DNA from 4 places in the Massilia sp. GER05 genome. Region 4 is predicted to be linked to each of the others. Evidence: predicted binding sites of a transcription regulator. Region 4 holds the regulator's gene; each other region holds the start of a gene.

Region 1 (4,063 bases), 340 kb from region 4:
CGTTGAATGCTTCTTATTGGAAAGACGTAAAGTGAGTTGATTGCCCGGTTATAATGCGGGCAATGTCTATTCGGGGTGAGCCGCCTGGCGCTTCACCCCTTTGTTTCTTGAAGGAACTATAAACCATGATGGTTCTCTACTCCGGCACCACGTGCCCGTTCTCCCAGCGCTGCCGCCTGGTCCTGTTCGAAAAGGGCATGGACTTCGAAGTGCGCGACGTGGATTTGTTCAACAAGCCCGAGGACATCTCGACGATGAATCCGTACGGCCAGGTGCCGATCCTGGTCGAGCGCGAACTGATTCTGTACGAATCGAACATCATCAACGAATACATCGACGAGCGCTTCCCGCATCCGCAGTTGATGCCGGCCGACCCGCTCATGCGCGCCCGTGCCCGCCTGATGCTGTTCAACTTTGAAAAGGAACTGTTCGTCCACGTCAACACGCTCGAAAACGAGCGCAACAAGGTGGGCGACAAGAGCCACGACAAGGCGCGCGCCGAAATCCGCGACCGCCTGACGACGCTGGCTCCGCTGTTCCTGAAGAACAAGTACATGCTGGGCGACGAGTTCTCGATGCTGGACGTGGCCATTGCTCCGCTGCTGTGGCGCCTGGATCACTACGGCATCGAACTGTCGAAGACCGCGGCACCGCTGATGAAGTATGCCGAGCGCATCTTCTCGCGTCCGGCCTACATCGAAGCCCTGACCCCGTCCGAAAAGGTGATGCGCCGTTAACGCGCCACCTCCGTTGCACGCCAGTTTACGCCGCCGCAGGCGAATCGAAGTACACTGGCGTGTAACATCTCGCATCATTCCGATCACACCATGCCCGACATCTCCACCAAGCCGTACCTGCTGCGAGCCATTTACGAATGGTGCACGGACAGCGGCTACACGCCTTACCTGGCCGTCAAGGTCGACGCCGCCACCACGGTTCCCATGGAATACGTGAAAAAGGGCGAGATCATCCTGAACATCAGCTACGGCGCGACCTCCGGGCTGAAAATGGACAACGACGCGATCACCTTCCGGGCGCGCTTCAACGGCGTCTCGCGCGAGCTGTACATCCCGGTCCACAACGTGCTGGCCATCTACGCCAACGAAAACGGCCAGGGCATGGCCTTCGACGTGTCGACGACGGCCGCCGACCTGTCCCCGCCCGCACCGGAACCGGCAGCCGCCCCGGCTCCCGGCCTGGCTGCCGTCCCGGCCAAGACGTCCGAGGTGTCGCATGTACCCGACGACGACGACGAACCACCCAAAAAAGGTGGACGCCCCACGTTGACCCGGATCAAATAAGGGTATAATTCTGGCCACATTGCCGGCTTAGCTCATCAGGTAGAGCAGTTGATTTGTAATCATCAGGTGGCGGGTTCGAGTCCTGCAGCCGGCACCAAGATTCAGCGGTAAAAACAAAGGGTTACGCGCTCACGCACGTAACCCTTTTGTGTTTGGGCGTTCAGGGAAGCTTACGAACGCTTGCGGCGCAGCAGCCCGAGAACACCGATACCCAGCAGCGCCAGCGATGCCGGCTCCGGCACGCCCGCCGGCGGCGTCACGGCAGCCGTGTCGACGTTCAGGATATCGAATGCCCAGTGCCCATCGCGCTTGTCGCCGGCCGAGTCGACGAAGCCGTTGCGGAAGTTCTCATTGGCCACGCCATCGCGCGCGAAGCCATCGGCCAGGTTCAATCCGGCGGCGAAGTTGTTGAACTGCTGGACCGTCACCGTGTAGGTCCCGGCCGCCAGCGCACTCTTGTAGTTCACGTCATAGCAGCGGCCCGTCATGAGATCGGCGGCGACGTCGCCGCAGTCCGCATCATCCTGCTCGTAAAGCCTGGCACCCGTACCGTCGAATAGCGACAGGATCGGGTCAAAGCCGCCACGGGCGATCGTATCGCCGAGCGCATTCACACCGCCGGCGTACGACCAGCTGCGCAGGGTCACGGTCGACGTGCCGCTCACCGTGAACGTAAACCGCTGCACGTCGTTGTCATGGCTGAACGCCCCCGTGAAGGACAGGTTGGTTGCGTGTGCGGCAGTCGTCGCAGCGGCCAGCGCGACCATGCCGGCGAAAGTTCTCAATTTCATTTTGCTTCCCAGGTCAGTAGACACCGGAAAAGGCAGCAAAACCTGTGCCACATAAAAATGCAATTGATTTACATAGGGAATTTATTTTATGTCCAGAGAATGTAAAGTTATCCGACATCATTGCGCATTACCGTACAGCGGTCGACACCATCAAGCCGATCGAACGTGAACCGCACAGGCAGGAACGTCTCGATCACCTGTGCGTTGGTACGCGCATGCATCGACACCTCGTCCAGCGTAAAACCCCCTCCGTCGGCCAGCGCGAGCGGGAGCATCATCTGGTCGGCAAGATATTCCGCGAATGCCGCGTGCGACATCAGGTACTTGCGCGCGCGCTGCACGACCTGGCGCGCCACCTGTTCGGACGTGACGGACTTTTCGCCGAACGCCGAGAACACCTCCGTCGCGTGTTCGTAGTCGAGGGTCAGCATCAAGGCATTGCCCGGACCCTGATCGGCCGGCAGGGCGCGTATCAGTAGCTGGTCCTCGCCCCAGTTCATGACCCTGCCGACGCATTCCAGTTCGCGCTGCCCGACCCGTCCCGGAATGCCGGCCACGAACGCCTCGGCGTACGCGGCACGGCGCTCGCCGCGCGTCATCCACATGTGCGGCCGGAGCAGCGCGCATGGCTCCACGCGGGCGACGACGATGCCGCCGCCGGCCGGATAAAACCCGAAACGCTCCAGGCGGATGTCGATGCGGGCGCCCATCTCGGCCAGGCGTGGGCACCAGGCGCGCTGCAGGAATTGCACGGGCGGCGCCATGGGGTTGTGCGTCCCGCCCGCGAGCCGCAAGGTCGACGGCTGATCCGCCTTCAGCAGGGCCGGCAGCACGGTCTGCAGCACCAGGGTGCAGCTCCCGGCCGTGCCGATGGCGAATTCATAGTCGCCGCCGGTGATCGGCCCCGGCACGAACGTCAGGTCCTGGCTGCCGAGTACGGCGCCCGTCGCGTCGCCCCCGCACACCTGCAAGGCCGCCTGCACGGCCACGAGGTGCTGGCGCATCAGGCCGGGCCTGGCGCGGTTCGCGCGGATGTTCCGGATGCGGAAGGACCGCCCCGTGATCATGGCGAGCGTCAGCGCGCTGCGCAGGATTTGCCCGCCGCCCTCGCCGGCCGCGCCATCCAGTTCGATCATGCCATGTCCTTTCATCCTCTCATTTCATCCCTTGACGCAGACGATCTGCTTCAGGGTATGCACAACTTCGACGAGGTCGCTCTGTGCTTGCATCACGGCGTCGATGTCCTTGTAGGCCATCGGGATCTCGTCGATCACGCCGGCATCCTTGCGGCATTCGACGCCCTCGGTGGCGCGCACCTGGTCGTCGACCGAATAGCGGCGCTTGGCCTCGGTACGGCTCATGGTACGGCCGGCGCCGTGGCTGCAGCTGTGGAAGCTCTCCGGGTTGCCCTTGCCGCGCACGATGTAGCTCCTGGCGCCCATCGATCCCGGAATGATACCCAGCTCGCCCTCGCGCGCCGACACGGCGCCCTTGCGCGTGACCAGCACGTCCTTGCCGAAGTGGTGTTCCTTCTGCACATAGTTGTGGTGGCAGTTCACCGCTTCCACGTGCGTCTCGAACGGCTTCCTGATGACCGTGCGTACGGCCGCGATCAGGTTCTGCATCATCACTTCGCGGTTCATGCGTGCGAACTTCTGCGCCCAGCCGACCGCTTCGACGTAGTCGTCGTAGTGTTGTGTGCCTTCCTTCAGATAGGCCAGGTCCTGGTCGGGCAGGTTCGCCAGGTGCGTGCGCATGTCCTGCTTGGCGACTTCGATGAAGTGCGAGCCGATCGCATTGCCGACGCCACGCGAGCCGGAGTGCAGCATGAACCACACGAAGCCCTGCTCGTCCAGGCAGATCTCGATGAAGTGGTTGCCTCCACTTTCCCTGATTGACAAAACCTTGTCAGAGCCGGATGATTCCACAGCTAAATGCCTGAAAGAAAGGATATTTTTCGGTGGAAGTGGT
Region 2 (4,063 bases), 420 kb from region 4:
TACAACCTGCTCGGCAGGCAGGCGACGATGCCGGATACTCGTCGCTTCCGTGCTCATGACGGCCTGCTCGATCCATTCGTATGGCAAATGCTCCCCCAACCTTGCCCAGTCGGGAGCCTCAAGATGATTTGCCAGAAAATGCAGAGTGTCGTCGAACATGGCGACGAAGGTTAACAGCGATGCCCGGCGTTTACAACGATTAAATAAAAATGCCGTTCAGTCTTAACTGAACGGCATTACGGCCGAGGCCGCGGTTTTGCATGGTGCCGATGCCTGTCCGGATCAGGCCTTCGGAGCGCGGCGGCGCTTGGCGCCGACCAGGCCCAGCATGCCCATACCCAGCAGCATGATGCTTGCCGGTTCCGGCACGCGGCCGTTTTCGACCGAGAAGGCGCCGTCGACCTTGAACACCAGGTCGTCCGTCGTCACGCTGTAGTCCGGGAACAGGGCGTCGCCACCTTTGTGGAAGCCGTTGGTCAGCGAGTCGCCGGCCGGCAGGTTCAGGTTCGAGTCGTATTTGAACGTCACGCTCGTCAGGCCAGCCAGGTAGTCCTGGTTGATGAAGTCGCCCGACTCGAGGATCGCAGCGGTCATCTTGGTCGAACCGATGCCGACGCCGGTAGCGCTGTCGGTGGTGAACGTCGACAGCGTGACGTTCGGATCGACGGTCAGCAGGGCAACCATGATGCCGTCATCGAAACCGGTGCCGGTGCTGGTGAAGGCGTTGGCTTGGGTGTCGTAATAGATGGCGACCTTATTCGCGCCCGGGGTGTTGTTCAGGCCAAAGCTGGCGTTCAGCGTGGTGCCCGCCGTGCTGGACGTTTTCACGAATTCGCTCAGCTTTGCCACGATCGTGAATTCGAAAGCCGAGGAGTCGTTCGGGGCGCCGTCTGCGGTCGAGTCCAGGTTGCCACGGAAATTGGCGGTCGTGCTGCCATTGACGGCGGACAGGTTGGCTTGATACAGGAAGTCGAATTGTTTGCCTACGGTCAGTTGCTGAGCGCTCGGGATCCCCTTGGCGACGCCGCTGCCGGTCGAGTTCCAGTCCAGGCTGGTCACGTTGGTAGCGTAGACACCGCCGCTACCGTCTTGCAGAGTGAATGCTTGTGCCGACGATGCAGCGAATGCGAAACCGAGTGCGGCTGCAACCGGAATCAATTTGCGGAACGAAATCTTCATGTTGGCTCCAAGTGGATGCTTATTAAGTTGTTCGGTATAGGCGCCGCGTTCTGCGGGCTTGTTCCTACTTAATGCAAACCCCGTGCCAGTCTTTTCTTTTCTTTATAAATCAAAAGCTTACGTCGAAAACTTGCGTCCGGGGTAGGCCAACTGTAAAAAATTCCGATTTTTTATGTGTCCTTGCGTAAAGTTTTTAGATGTTTTTGGGAAAGAATGCGTGAAGGAAATCGGTCATATCATAAAGAAAGTTGCGCACAATAAAAAACCGCGGCCGTAGCCGCGGTTTTCGTGATGCCGATGCCTGTCCGGATCAGGCCTTCGGAGCGCGGCGGCGCTTGGCGCCGACCAGGCCCAGCATGCCCATACCCAGCAGCATGATGCTTGCCGGTTCCGGCACGCGGCCGTTCTCGACGGAGGTCGCGCCGTCGACCTTGAACACCAGGTCGTTCGGCGTCACACCGTACGCCGGGAACAGGTCCGTGTTGCCGCCGGCGCCAGAGTGGAACGAGCTGGTCATCGAGTCGAGTGCCGGCAGGTTCAGGTTCGAATCGAACTTGAAGCTCACGTTCGTCAGACCCTTCAGATAGTTCTGGTTGATGAAGTCGCCGCTTTCCATGATCGAAGCCGTCATCTTGGTCGAACCCAGGCCGCTGCCGGTGACGACGTTGGTGGTGAACGTGGAGAGCGTGCTGGCCGGGTCGACGGTCAGCAGGGCAACCATGACGCCGTCGTCGAAGCCGGTGCCGGCGCTGGTGAAGGCGTTGGCTTTGGTGTCGTAGAAGATCGCCACTTTGTTGGCGCCGACGGTGTTGTTCAGGCCGAAGGTTGCGCTCACCGTCTTGTTGACCGGATCGGCCGACGACGTTTTCACGTATTCGCTCAGCTTTGCCACGATCGTGAACTCGAAAGCCGACGAGTCGTTCGCCACGCCATCCGCGGTCGAATCCAGGTTGCCGCGGAAGTTGCCAGTGGTCTGGCCATTAACGGACGACAGGTTCGCCTGATACAGGAAATTAAAGGGATTGCCTTGCGTCAGTGCCACGCCGTTGGCGATGCCTTTGGCAACGCCGCTGCCGGTGGAGTTCCAGTCCAGGCTATTCACGTTGGATGCGTACGTTACGCCAGCACCATTTTGCAGGGTGAATGCTTGTGCCGACGATGCGGCGAAGACCAGACCAAGGGCGGCTGCGACCGGGATCAGTTTGCGGAACGAATTCTTCATTTAGGCTCCAAAAGTGGATGCGTGTTAGGTTTGTTCGGTTAAACCGCATGTTCATTGATGCGGCTTATGCCAACCCTAATGCAAATGCCGTGCCAGGAGTTGTTCTGCTGTTCTAAATCAACGACTTATGAATAAATGCAAAAAAATACCCGATTCGGGGGGAGGGCTGCTGTAAAAAATTCCGACAGTCACTGAATAGCGTTCGTTAACGCACTTTTTTGATTCTCGGTTGCAACGGAATTGGCCTCCACGTAAGTGGTCGGTGCATGGCGATGGAATGCCTGTACGCCTTCCAGAAACGCCGTCATGCGTTGCGCCGCCGGATAGTTGGAGAAGGCGTCGGCCACGCGACGGGCGCCTGCCCTCAGCGCCGGATCGTCGAGCATTGCGCGCACCTGGCGCGTCAGTTTCTTGGCGCGGAAGCGGTCGGCGCGCAGAAGGGCGCCAGCACCGGCCTTGATGACGCCGCTCATGTTCAGGAACTGGTCGAGATTGCTGGCGATGCCGAGCACCGGCACGCCGGCGGCCAACGCCTGCTGGCTGGTCGGGCTGCCGCCGTTGCAGACGACGAGGCTGGCGCGCTTGGCCGCCAGGTCGCCCGGCAGATAAGGGGCAACGAACGCATTCGTCGGCGCACTGGCCACGTCGATCGTGCCCGCCGTGGCGGCGATGACCGTCACCGGCAGCGGCGCCAGCGCTTCCAGCACGAGCGGCAGCAGGCGGCCCTGGCCGGAACTGCCGAGCGTGACGTAGACGATCGGCTTATCTTCCGGCAATTTATCCCACCAGTCCGGCTTGGCCAGCGGCGGCGCCCAGATGATGGGGCCGATGTAGGCATGCTGCTGGGGCAGGCTCTTCGGCGGGAAGAGATCGGGGACGTCGGCGTACATGCTGTAGTCGGCGTCCGTATACACCTTGCGCAAGTCGGTACCCAGCGACGGCAGGCCGTACTGGCGGCGTACGCGGTTCAGCGGCACGGAATGCGAGGCGAACGCGACCGGACGCGCCATGCGGAAGATCGCATTCGCGATGCGGATCGGCAGCAGGCGCGTCAGCGGGATGTGCGGCACGGCGTAATGCTGCACGACGTACGGGCTCCAGTAGGCGTTCATCAGCGACACGTACGGGATCCGGCGCAGCCGTGCACTGACCGAGAGCGACAGCCGGAAATCGCCGATGACGATGTCCGGACGGACCGCGTCGAGCACGCGCAGGTCGTCTTCGACGTAGCTGGCGAGCGTCGCCGTGCTGTACACCGGCTTGCCGCCCGCGAGCGCGTCGAGGAATTGCTGGCTCGGAATGCTGTGGATGGTCCAGCGGGTGAACTGCGTCCCGTTGAAGCAGAATTCGTAGCCGTCCGCGCACGCGACGTGCACGTCGAAACGTGCGGGATCGAGAGATTGCGCGAGCGCGATGGGGCGGCCGACGTGGGCGAGCGTCACGGCTTCCGCAAAGAACAGGATTTTGATACGTTCCATAGGGGTATCGATAGAAAGATGGTTGCGGGAACGTGCCAGGCGGACGGCGCCGGCGGCGCGGACATCCCGCGCCGCCGGTTTACTTCATCAGTTCTTCGAGCGGCTTGCGCAGCGAACGGGCCTGGGGCGCCGGACCTGCGCCGAGCCGGCCCATGAAGACCGGATGGCCGTTGCCGGTGCCGAT
Region 3 (4,063 bases), 820 kb from region 4:
CACATTTTCCAGCGTCGGCAGGCGCGTGGGGCTGGACCCGGTGGCGATGACGATGCGGCGGGCGTCGATCTCCGTGTGGTCGTCGACCTGCAGCGTGTGCGGATCGACGAAGCGGGTATGGCCACGCACCTTGTCTTCATCCGGCATCGCGTCGACGCCGTCGACCACGAAGCCGACGAAGCGGTCGCGTTCGCGCCGCACGCGCTCCATCACGGCGACGCCGTCGATGCGGGTCGTCCCGGGATGGACGCCGAACTGGGGGGCCAGGTGCAGCATGTGGGCAGCCTCGGCGGCCGCGATCAGGAGTTTGCTGGGCATGCAGCCCACGCGCGCGCACGTGGTGCCGTACACGCCGCGTTCGATCAGCACCGTCCGCGCCCCCTGCGCCTTCGCGGCGCGGTAGGCGACCAGCCCCGCCGTGCCGGCGCCGATTACGGCCACGTCGACCATTATTTTTTGCATCTCCACTCCTTTGGTTCGCCCATGACGATACGCCATTTTCGGAGTTTCCGCTGATGGCTCGACAGCGCGAGGCCGGGGCATGCAGGGAGGAACAAAGGAAAAGCTGCAGATTACTATTCGGGCTCTTTCCCCCCGAATCACGGATGCTGGGGGGAAAGATCGTCTTCGATGGATTTCAGGCTTTTATGCGATTTTCACCGCTTTGAATATTACAAGACGCAAGCGGATTTACGACGGCGCGCGCAGCCCAGGCCGATCAAACCAGCACTCAGCAGGCCAAGCGTTGCCGGTTCGGGCACGGTGCCCGGCTCCACGAAGCCCGCCGCCATCGTGACCCAGCTGCCACTGTCCGTCACCTGCAGCGCAAAATAACCATGGGCAGACCAGAATGCGGGATCATATTCCTGATGCACGAAGCACCCTTCAGAATACGACGGCGCAAATCCGAAGGCGAGGCCGGATGCGGTGGAAACGCCGGGGTCGACGCAGGTGGGGCCGGGAACAGTTACGCCGGGGCTGCCGGAAAAGCCCAAAGTGGCATCCCAGAACGAATCACCTTGATAGTCACCCACGCCGAGGCTGCCACCGGCCGCGACAAAAGCAGCGAGTTTCGTGCTATCTGCAGGGGTCATGAACGGGCCGGCATCGCTGCAGCAGTTATACGGTGAATCGACGTACACACCGCTGTAATTGGCAAGGTTTGCCGTTGTCAGGAACCCGTACGATTGGAAGTCGATCAGGGCAGTACCTGCGGTGTAATTTACCGACGTGCGCCCCACGTTGTTCAAAAATAGAACCGGCTTCGAAGGGTCCGAGGCCGCAAGCTGGTTGATGACAGGATTGACGAAACTCGCGTCGCCGTGAAAGCCGATCGCATCGCTCCCGATCAGGAAAACAGCACCTGCTGAGGCATACTGAGCCGCGAACAGGGTCGCCAGCATCACCATGAATGATCCGAGCATTCTTTTGACTCGATACAGTGCACTAGACATATCATTCTCCATTCGGTTGGTAATCAAGACTCCCTTTACTGCGAATTGAGATTCAGCAATTACCATGCCAATTTTAAATTTTCAATGAAATCAAGTGCTTGCTGATTTGGATTTGGCGCTTCCTGATTTAGTGTAAATACTCTCGACAGATAGTGACGGGGTAATTGTAAAATCCAATTACAAGGCATTTCATTTTGCGCTCAGAGCGTGCCCTGGTAATAGAGCCACGCCGTCGTCTTTTCTTTTCCAGGGAAACCGGCACATGCCTCAAATATCAAGAGGATCGACTTCCAGCGACCACCGCACCCGCGACTTCATCGCCCGCAGCACGTCGACCCACTCGGTCAAAAACGCCTGCAGCGCCGGCCGCGAATTCGATTCGACGAGCAGCTGCGCGCGATCGACGTTGTGCACGCGGGTCATCGTCATCGGGATCGGCTCGTTGATGACGACCGTGTCCGACGGCACCGCGTCGCGCGCCGCCCCGAGGAATTCGATCGCCGTCGCCAGCTCGGGCGCCTCGGCACGCAGCAGCGCCTGGTACATGTAGGGCGGCAGCGCCGCCTGGTGACGCTCTTCCAGCAGGCTGCCGGCAAAGCGGTCATAGTCGTGCCGCATCACGGCGCCGTACAGCGGATGCTGGCAGTAGCGCGACTGGATCAGCACCTCGGATTCCAGTCCGGCGCGACCGGCGCGGCCCGCGACCTGCATCAGCTGCGCGAACAGCCGCTCGCTGGCGCGGTAGTCCTGCGAGAACAGCGCCGTGTCGGGATTCAGCACGCCGACGAGCGTCAGCCTTTTGAAATCGTGGCCCTTCGCGACCATTTGCGTGCCGATCAGGATGTCGACGTCGCCCCGGTGCACCGTGTCGAACGCCTCCTGCGCGCTGCCCTTGCGGCGCGTGGAATCGGCGTCGATGCGCAGGATGCGCGCGTCCGGGAACAGCGCCTGCAGGCCTTCCTCGATGCGCTGCGTGCCGCGGCCCAGCGGCTGCAAATCGATGTTGCCGCAGGTCGGGCACGCGTGCGGAATGCGCAGTTCGAGCGAGCAGTGGTGGCAGCGGAGCCGCCGCTCCGGCCGGTGCAAGACCATGAACGCGGTGCAGCGCGTGCAGTTGCTGATCCAGCCGCACGCCTCGCAGCACAGCACGGGCGCATAGCCGCGCCGGTTCAGGAACAGTAGCGACTGTTCTCCCCGTTCCATGCGCAGGCGCAGCGCCTGCATCAGCGCCGACGTGAGGCCCTCCTTCGGCTTGTCGCGCTCCATGTCGATGAGTTTCACGCGCGGGAGTACGGCGTCGCGCACGGCGCGCTCGCGCAGTTCGAGCCTGCGGTAGCGGCCCGTCTGCGCGTGGTGCCAGCTTTCCAGCGACGGCGTCGCGGAGCCCAGCACGATGGGGATGCCCAGTTGGCGCGCGCGCCACACGGCCAGGTCGCGCGCCGAATAGCGCAGGCCTTCCTGCTGCTTGTACGACGGGTCGTGCTCCTCGTCGATCACGATCATCTTCAGATTCGGCAGCGACGCGAGGATCGCCAGCCGCGTCCCGAGCACGATGCGCGCGCGGCCCGTGTGCGCGGCCAGCCAGTGCAGCATGCGCTCGCCTTCCGAAAGACTGCTGTGCAGCGTGGCCAGCATCACGCCGGGGAAGCGCGCGCGGATGTTCGCTTCCAGCTGCGGCGTCAGGTTGATCTCGGGGACCAGGATCAGGATCTGCGCGTCTTCATCGCGCGCGAGTACCTGGGCGCACGCCTGCAGATAGACCTCGGTCTTGCCGCTGCCCGTGACCCCGTACAGCAGCAGCGGACTGAATCCTTGCGCGCCGCCGATCGCATCCGCCGCCTGCTGCTGGGCCGCGTTCAGGACGGGCATATCGGCCGGCGTGGGATCGTGGGCGTCTTCGACCTTGTTCAGTTTTTTCAGCGCCCGGTCCAGCGCCACCGTCGTCGACAGCCGCAGATTCTTCGGCAAGCCCGGCATCGCCACCTCGCCCAGCGGCCGGTGGTAGTACGCGGCGGCGAAGCGCGCCAGCGCGATCCACCGCTCCGGCAGCGGAGACAACTGGCTGCGTACGGCGAGCGCATCCTTCAGCTTGTCGGCCGGGACGTCCGTCTCGTGCTTGACCGCGACGATCAGCCCGACCGCCTCGCGCCGCCCGAAGTTCACGAGCGCCAGTTGCCCGACTTCCGGCTCGCTGCCGGGTTCGCATGCCCAGCGGTAGTCGAACAGGCTGTCGAGCGGCGTGTCGAGCGCGATTTGCAGGATGCAGTGGGACAATCCGGTACCTTGTCGAGAAGCTGTGGAAAACTGTGGAAAACTTTGTGGAAAATGGAAAAGTTGACCGTGGAGAAGGTTTACGCTAGATCAAAACGTTAGGAAATTCTCTACATAAAGTCCGAAATTTTCTCTATAAATTCAATGACTTACGATTTTCTACTTTGAGCAGGTGAAATATCCCATCGCTTGCGCGCTTCTGTGCATAACTGTGCCTTTCCGGTGAAAAACTTGAGCGCAGTGCAGCAAATTCTTGATACAACACTTGAAGAAAACTCGTAAACCACGGTAAACCAAGCACTTTTCCGGATTATTCACAGAACCTGTGCATAACTTTG
Region 4 (4,063 bases):
ATCGCGAAGACCGACAAGCCGATCCACATGACGCTCGGCGCCGCATCGGTCGACGCGGTGGGCATGGTCGCCAACAACGCCACGCAGCAGATCGCGCTGGGTGGCCGCGGCAAGGTCACCTATCCGCCACGCCAGTCGCGCGCAAGTCACTAAAAAGGACTATCGAATGAAAAAAATACTCGCCGCCGCCATCTTCCTGCTGGTGCCGCTGGCTGCCTCGGCCGAGAAGGCGGACGCGCTCAAGCCCGTCGACATCGCGTTCGACAACGCCAACGTCGACCAGGTCACGCAGAACTACGTCGCCACCGGCAACGTGGTCATCACGCGCGGCACCATGATCCTGAAGTCCGACCGCGCCGAGGTCAAGGAATCGCCGGACGGTTGGCGCACCTTCATCCTCACCGCGAATCCCGGCAAGCTCGCGACCTTCCGCCAGAAGCGCGATGGCGGCCCGGACCTGTGGGGCGAGGGCCAGGCCCAGCGCATCGAATACGACGAGCGCAACGACATCGTGAAGCTGTTCTCGAAGGCCGTCATCCGCCAGCTCGAGGGCAAGAAGGTCACGCAGGAGATGGCCAGCGAATTCATCTCCTACGATAACCGCAACGAGAAGCTGCTCGGCCTGAACGACGCCAACGGCACGGACAAGCCGGGCAATGGCCGCGGCAGCATCACGCTGCAGCCGCGCCGCGCCCCTGCCGCCGGCGCCGCTCCCGCTCCGGCAGGCAAGCAATGACGGAGGCGCACACGATGGAAGCAGGCACGCAGGCCGCGCCGGCCGAATGCGGCGGCAGCACCCTCGTCGTCAAGGGACTGCAGAAGAGCTACGGCAAGCGGCTCGTCGTACGCGACGTGTCGCTGCAGGTGGTGTGCGGCGAAGTGGTCGGCCTGCTGGGCCCGAACGGCGCAGGCAAGACGACCTCGTTCTACATGATCGTGGGCCTCGTGCCGTCGGACGCCGGCAGCATCGACATCAACGGCACCGACATCACCGGCCTGCCGATCCACCGGCGCGCGCTGCTCGGACTGTCGTACCTGCCGCAGGAAGCGTCCGTGTTCCGCAAGCTGACGGTGGAAGAGAACATCCGCGCCGTGCTGGAATTGCAGCGCGAGAACGGCAAGTCGCTCACCAAGGCGCGCATCACCGAACGTCTCGACGAGCTGCTGGCCGAGCTGCAGATCGAGAAGCTGCGCGAGAGCCCGGCGCTGTCGCTGTCCGGTGGCGAACGCCGCCGGGTGGAGATCGCGCGCGCGCTCGCGACCAATCCGCGCTTCGTGCTGCTGGACGAACCGTTCGCCGGCGTGGATCCAATCGCCGTGATCGAGATCCAACGCATCGTGCGCTTCCTGAAGGAGCGCGGCATCGGCGTGCTGATCACGGACCATAATGTGCGCGAGACGCTGGGCATCTGCGACCGCGCCTACATCATCAACCAGGGCGCGGTGCTGGCATCGGGCCGTCCCGACGACATCATCGCCAACGAATCGGTGCGCCGCGTCTACCTGGGCGAACACTTCCGAATGTAGTCATGAAACAGACGCTGCAACTCAAGACCTCACAGCACCTTGCACTGACGCCGCAACTGCAGCAATCGATCCGCCTGCTGCAGTTGTCCACGCTCGAGCTGCACCAGGAAATCGAGCAGGTCCTGAGCGAGAACCCGCTGCTCGAACGGCTCGACGATCCGCTCGACCGCTCCGTGCGGTTGCTGGCCGACGGCGCCATCAACAGTGCCCCGTCCTCGTCACAGGCGGGCGAGGCGCCGGCCGCGCAGGGCAATGGCGACGAAGGCGGCAGTGCGCCCGCCGAGAGCGGCAATGGCGAAGGCGGTGACGCCGGCGGCGACAGCGGAGAAAGCGGCGGCGAAGGCGGCGAGGACTGGGGCGAATACGGCCGCAGCGGCAGCGGCGGCGGCGAGGACGAGGACGGCCGCCCGCAGCTGGAAGCGAGCCCCGTCACGCTGCGCGAACATTTGATGGAGCAGGTGCGCCTGACGTGCTGCGCGGCGCGCGACTGCGCGCTCGTGGAACTCGTCGTCGATGCGCTCGACGACAACGGCTATCTGGAAGAACCGCTGGAAGACATCCATGCGCGCCTGCCGGAAGAACTGGAGATCGAGTTCGACGAATTGCGCACGGCGCTCGCCATGGTGCAGAGCATGGACCCGCCGGGCGTGGGCGCGCGCAGCGCGGCCGAGTGCCTGGCGCTGCAGATCCGCCGCATGCCCGGCGTGCCGATGGTGACGCGGCGCATGGCGCTCGTCATCGTCGAAAAATACCTGACGTGGTTCGCGCAGCGCGAATTCAACAAGCTGAAGAAGGCGCTCGATTGCGACGACGAAGACCTGCGCGAAGCCCAGGCCGTCATCCGCCAGTGCAATCCGCATCCGGGCGCGGCGTTCGCGTCGGACGTGTCGGACTTCGTCGTGCCCGACGTGATCGTGCGCCGCGCCAAGGATGGCTGGAGCGTGCAGCTGAATCCGGAAGTGATGCCGCGCCTGCGCGTGAACAGCCTGTACGCGTCGCTGATGAAGCAGGGCAAATCGGAAGCGCAGATGAACGCGCAGTTGCAGGAAGCCAAGTGGCTCATCAAGAACATGCGCCAGCGCTTCGACACGATCCTGCGTGTAGCTCAGGCAATTGTCGATCGGCAGCGCAACTTTTTTTCCCACGGCGCAGTCGCGATGCGGCCCCTTGTTTTACGTGAGATAGCTGATACACTAGGTCTACACGAGAGCACAATTTCTCGAGTCACAACTCAGAAATATATGCTGACCCCGCACGGCATGTTCGAGTTGAAGTATTTCTTCGGGAGTCACGTTGCCACCGAAGCGGGAGGCGAAGCATCGTCGACGGCAATACGGGCCCTCATCGTACAACTCACAGGAGCAGAAGACCCCAAGAATCCATTATCCGATAGCAAGATCGCGGAGATGCTAGGGGAACAGGGAATGGTCATCGCGCGACGCACGGTCGCAAAATACCGTGAGGCGCTGAAAATCCCGCCCGTCAGTCTCCGCAAATCCTTGTAACAAACACTGTCCCATTGCGCAGATGCGCGCACGGCAGGCAGTGCATCTTCAAAGGAGTGTGTATGAATCTCACAATCAGCGGACATCATCTCGATGTAACTCCAGCCATCCGAGAATACGTACAGAACAAGCTCGAACGCATCACCCGTCATTTCGATCAAGTGATCGACTCACACGTCATCCTCTGCATCGACAATCTCACCGAGAAAGAAAAACGCCAGAAAGCCGAGATCAACCTGCGCCTCGCGGGCAAGATCGTCCATGTCGCCAGTGCCGCGCACGATCTATACGCCGCGATCGACATGCTGATGGACCGCCTGGACCGCCAGGTCGTCAAGTACAAGCAAATGCTCAAGGATCATGACAACGCGTGTATCAAGCGCATGTCCGAAGGTGGGGAGGAGGAGCCCGCCGCGGCGTAATGCCACGCGTGCAGTAGCACCAAGGAGTAAAGGGCGCATCGGCGCCCTTTTAGTTTTTATGGGCGCTACAATGCTGCTCTGATTATTTCAATAACAACGAGACATGACTGCACACGTTCTGACGCGGGTTGCCAACCGCAGCGGCATCGTCACCCTGGACCGCCCGAAGGCGCTGAACTCGCTGTCGCTGGACATGGTCCGTGCGCTCACCGCCACGCTGCTCGCCTGGCGCGACGATGCATCGATCGACGCCGTCGTCATCGGAAGCAGCAGCGAAAAGGCCTTGTGCGCCGGCGGCGACATCCGCTTTTTCCACGAGGCCGGCCGCGCCACGCCGCAGACCGGCAGCCCGCTGCTGGAAGATTTCTTCACCGAGGAATACGCGCTCAACCACCTCATTCACTTCTATCCGAAGCCGTACATTGCGCTGATGGATGGCGTCGTGATGGGCGGCGGGATGGGCATCGCGCAGGGCGGGCCGGATTGCGGCCTGCGCATCGTGACGGAGCGCTCGAAGATCGCCATGCCCGAAGTGAACATCGGCCTGTTCCCGGACGTGGGCGGCAGCCACTTCCTGTCGCACGCGCCGGGCCGCCTCGGCCACTATCT

What was found. Region 4 encodes sigma-54, which starts transcription at its own class of promoters, with help from an activator protein. Its sites were predicted from a motif close to TGGCANGNAANCTGCTTT; they were not measured.
Region 1: ACL58G_RS03405 (DVUA0089 family protein) is a predicted target of sigma-54. The motif match lies at 2,125-2,142, and genes of this name have one in related genera.
Region 2: ACL58G_RS03700 (PEP-CTERM sorting domain-containing protein) is a predicted target of sigma-54. The motif match lies at 1,250-1,267, and genes of this name have one in related genera.
Region 3: ACL58G_RS05530 (PEP-CTERM sorting domain-containing protein) is a predicted target of sigma-54. The motif match lies at 1,507-1,524, and genes of this name have one in related genera.

What each region holds. Positions count from the first base shown of each region.
Region 1 is NZ_CP178858.1:761,059-765,121, forward strand. It holds gene ACL58G_RS03385 (cytochrome c1) at 1-35, shown strand, start outside; gene ACL58G_RS03390 (glutathione S-transferase N-terminal domain-containing protein) at 126-737, shown strand; gene ACL58G_RS03395 (ClpXP protease specificity-enhancing factor) at 828-1,301, shown strand; tRNA gene ACL58G_RS03400 (tRNA-Thr) at 1,323-1,398, shown strand; gene ACL58G_RS03405 (DVUA0089 family protein) at 1,472-2,092, opposite strand; gene rtcA (RNA 3'-terminal phosphate cyclase) at 2,200-3,228, opposite strand; partial or broken gene ACL58G_RS03415 (RtcB family protein) at 3,253-3,972, opposite strand; gene ACL58G_RS03420 (hypothetical protein) at 4,053-4,063, shown strand, end outside.
Region 2 is NZ_CP178858.1:837,055-841,117, reverse strand. It holds gene ACL58G_RS03705 (IS4 family transposase) at 1-159, opposite strand, end outside; gene ACL58G_RS03700 (PEP-CTERM sorting domain-containing protein) at 283-1,179, opposite strand; gene ACL58G_RS03695 (PEP-CTERM sorting domain-containing protein) at 1,490-2,401, opposite strand; gene ACL58G_RS03690 (glycosyltransferase) at 2,590-3,879, opposite strand; gene ACL58G_RS03685 (molybdopterin biosynthesis protein MoeY) at 3,959-4,063, opposite strand, start outside.
Region 3 is NZ_CP178858.1:1,235,132-1,239,194, reverse strand. It holds gene ACL58G_RS05535 (dihydrolipoyl dehydrogenase) at 1-462, opposite strand, end outside; gene ACL58G_RS05530 (PEP-CTERM sorting domain-containing protein) at 672-1,409, opposite strand; gene ACL58G_RS05525 (primosomal protein N') at 1,722-3,728, opposite strand.
Region 4 is NZ_CP178858.1:417,176-421,238, reverse strand. It holds gene lptC (LPS export ABC transporter periplasmic protein LptC) at 1-153, shown strand, start outside; gene lptA (lipopolysaccharide transport periplasmic protein LptA) at 167-736, shown strand; gene lptB (LPS export ABC transporter ATP-binding protein) at 733-1,527, shown strand; gene ACL58G_RS01820 (RNA polymerase factor sigma-54) at 1,530-3,032, shown strand; gene hpf (ribosome hibernation-promoting factor, HPF/YfiA family) at 3,095-3,454, shown strand; partial or broken gene ACL58G_RS01810 (enoyl-CoA hydratase/isomerase family protein) at 3,558-4,063, shown strand, end outside.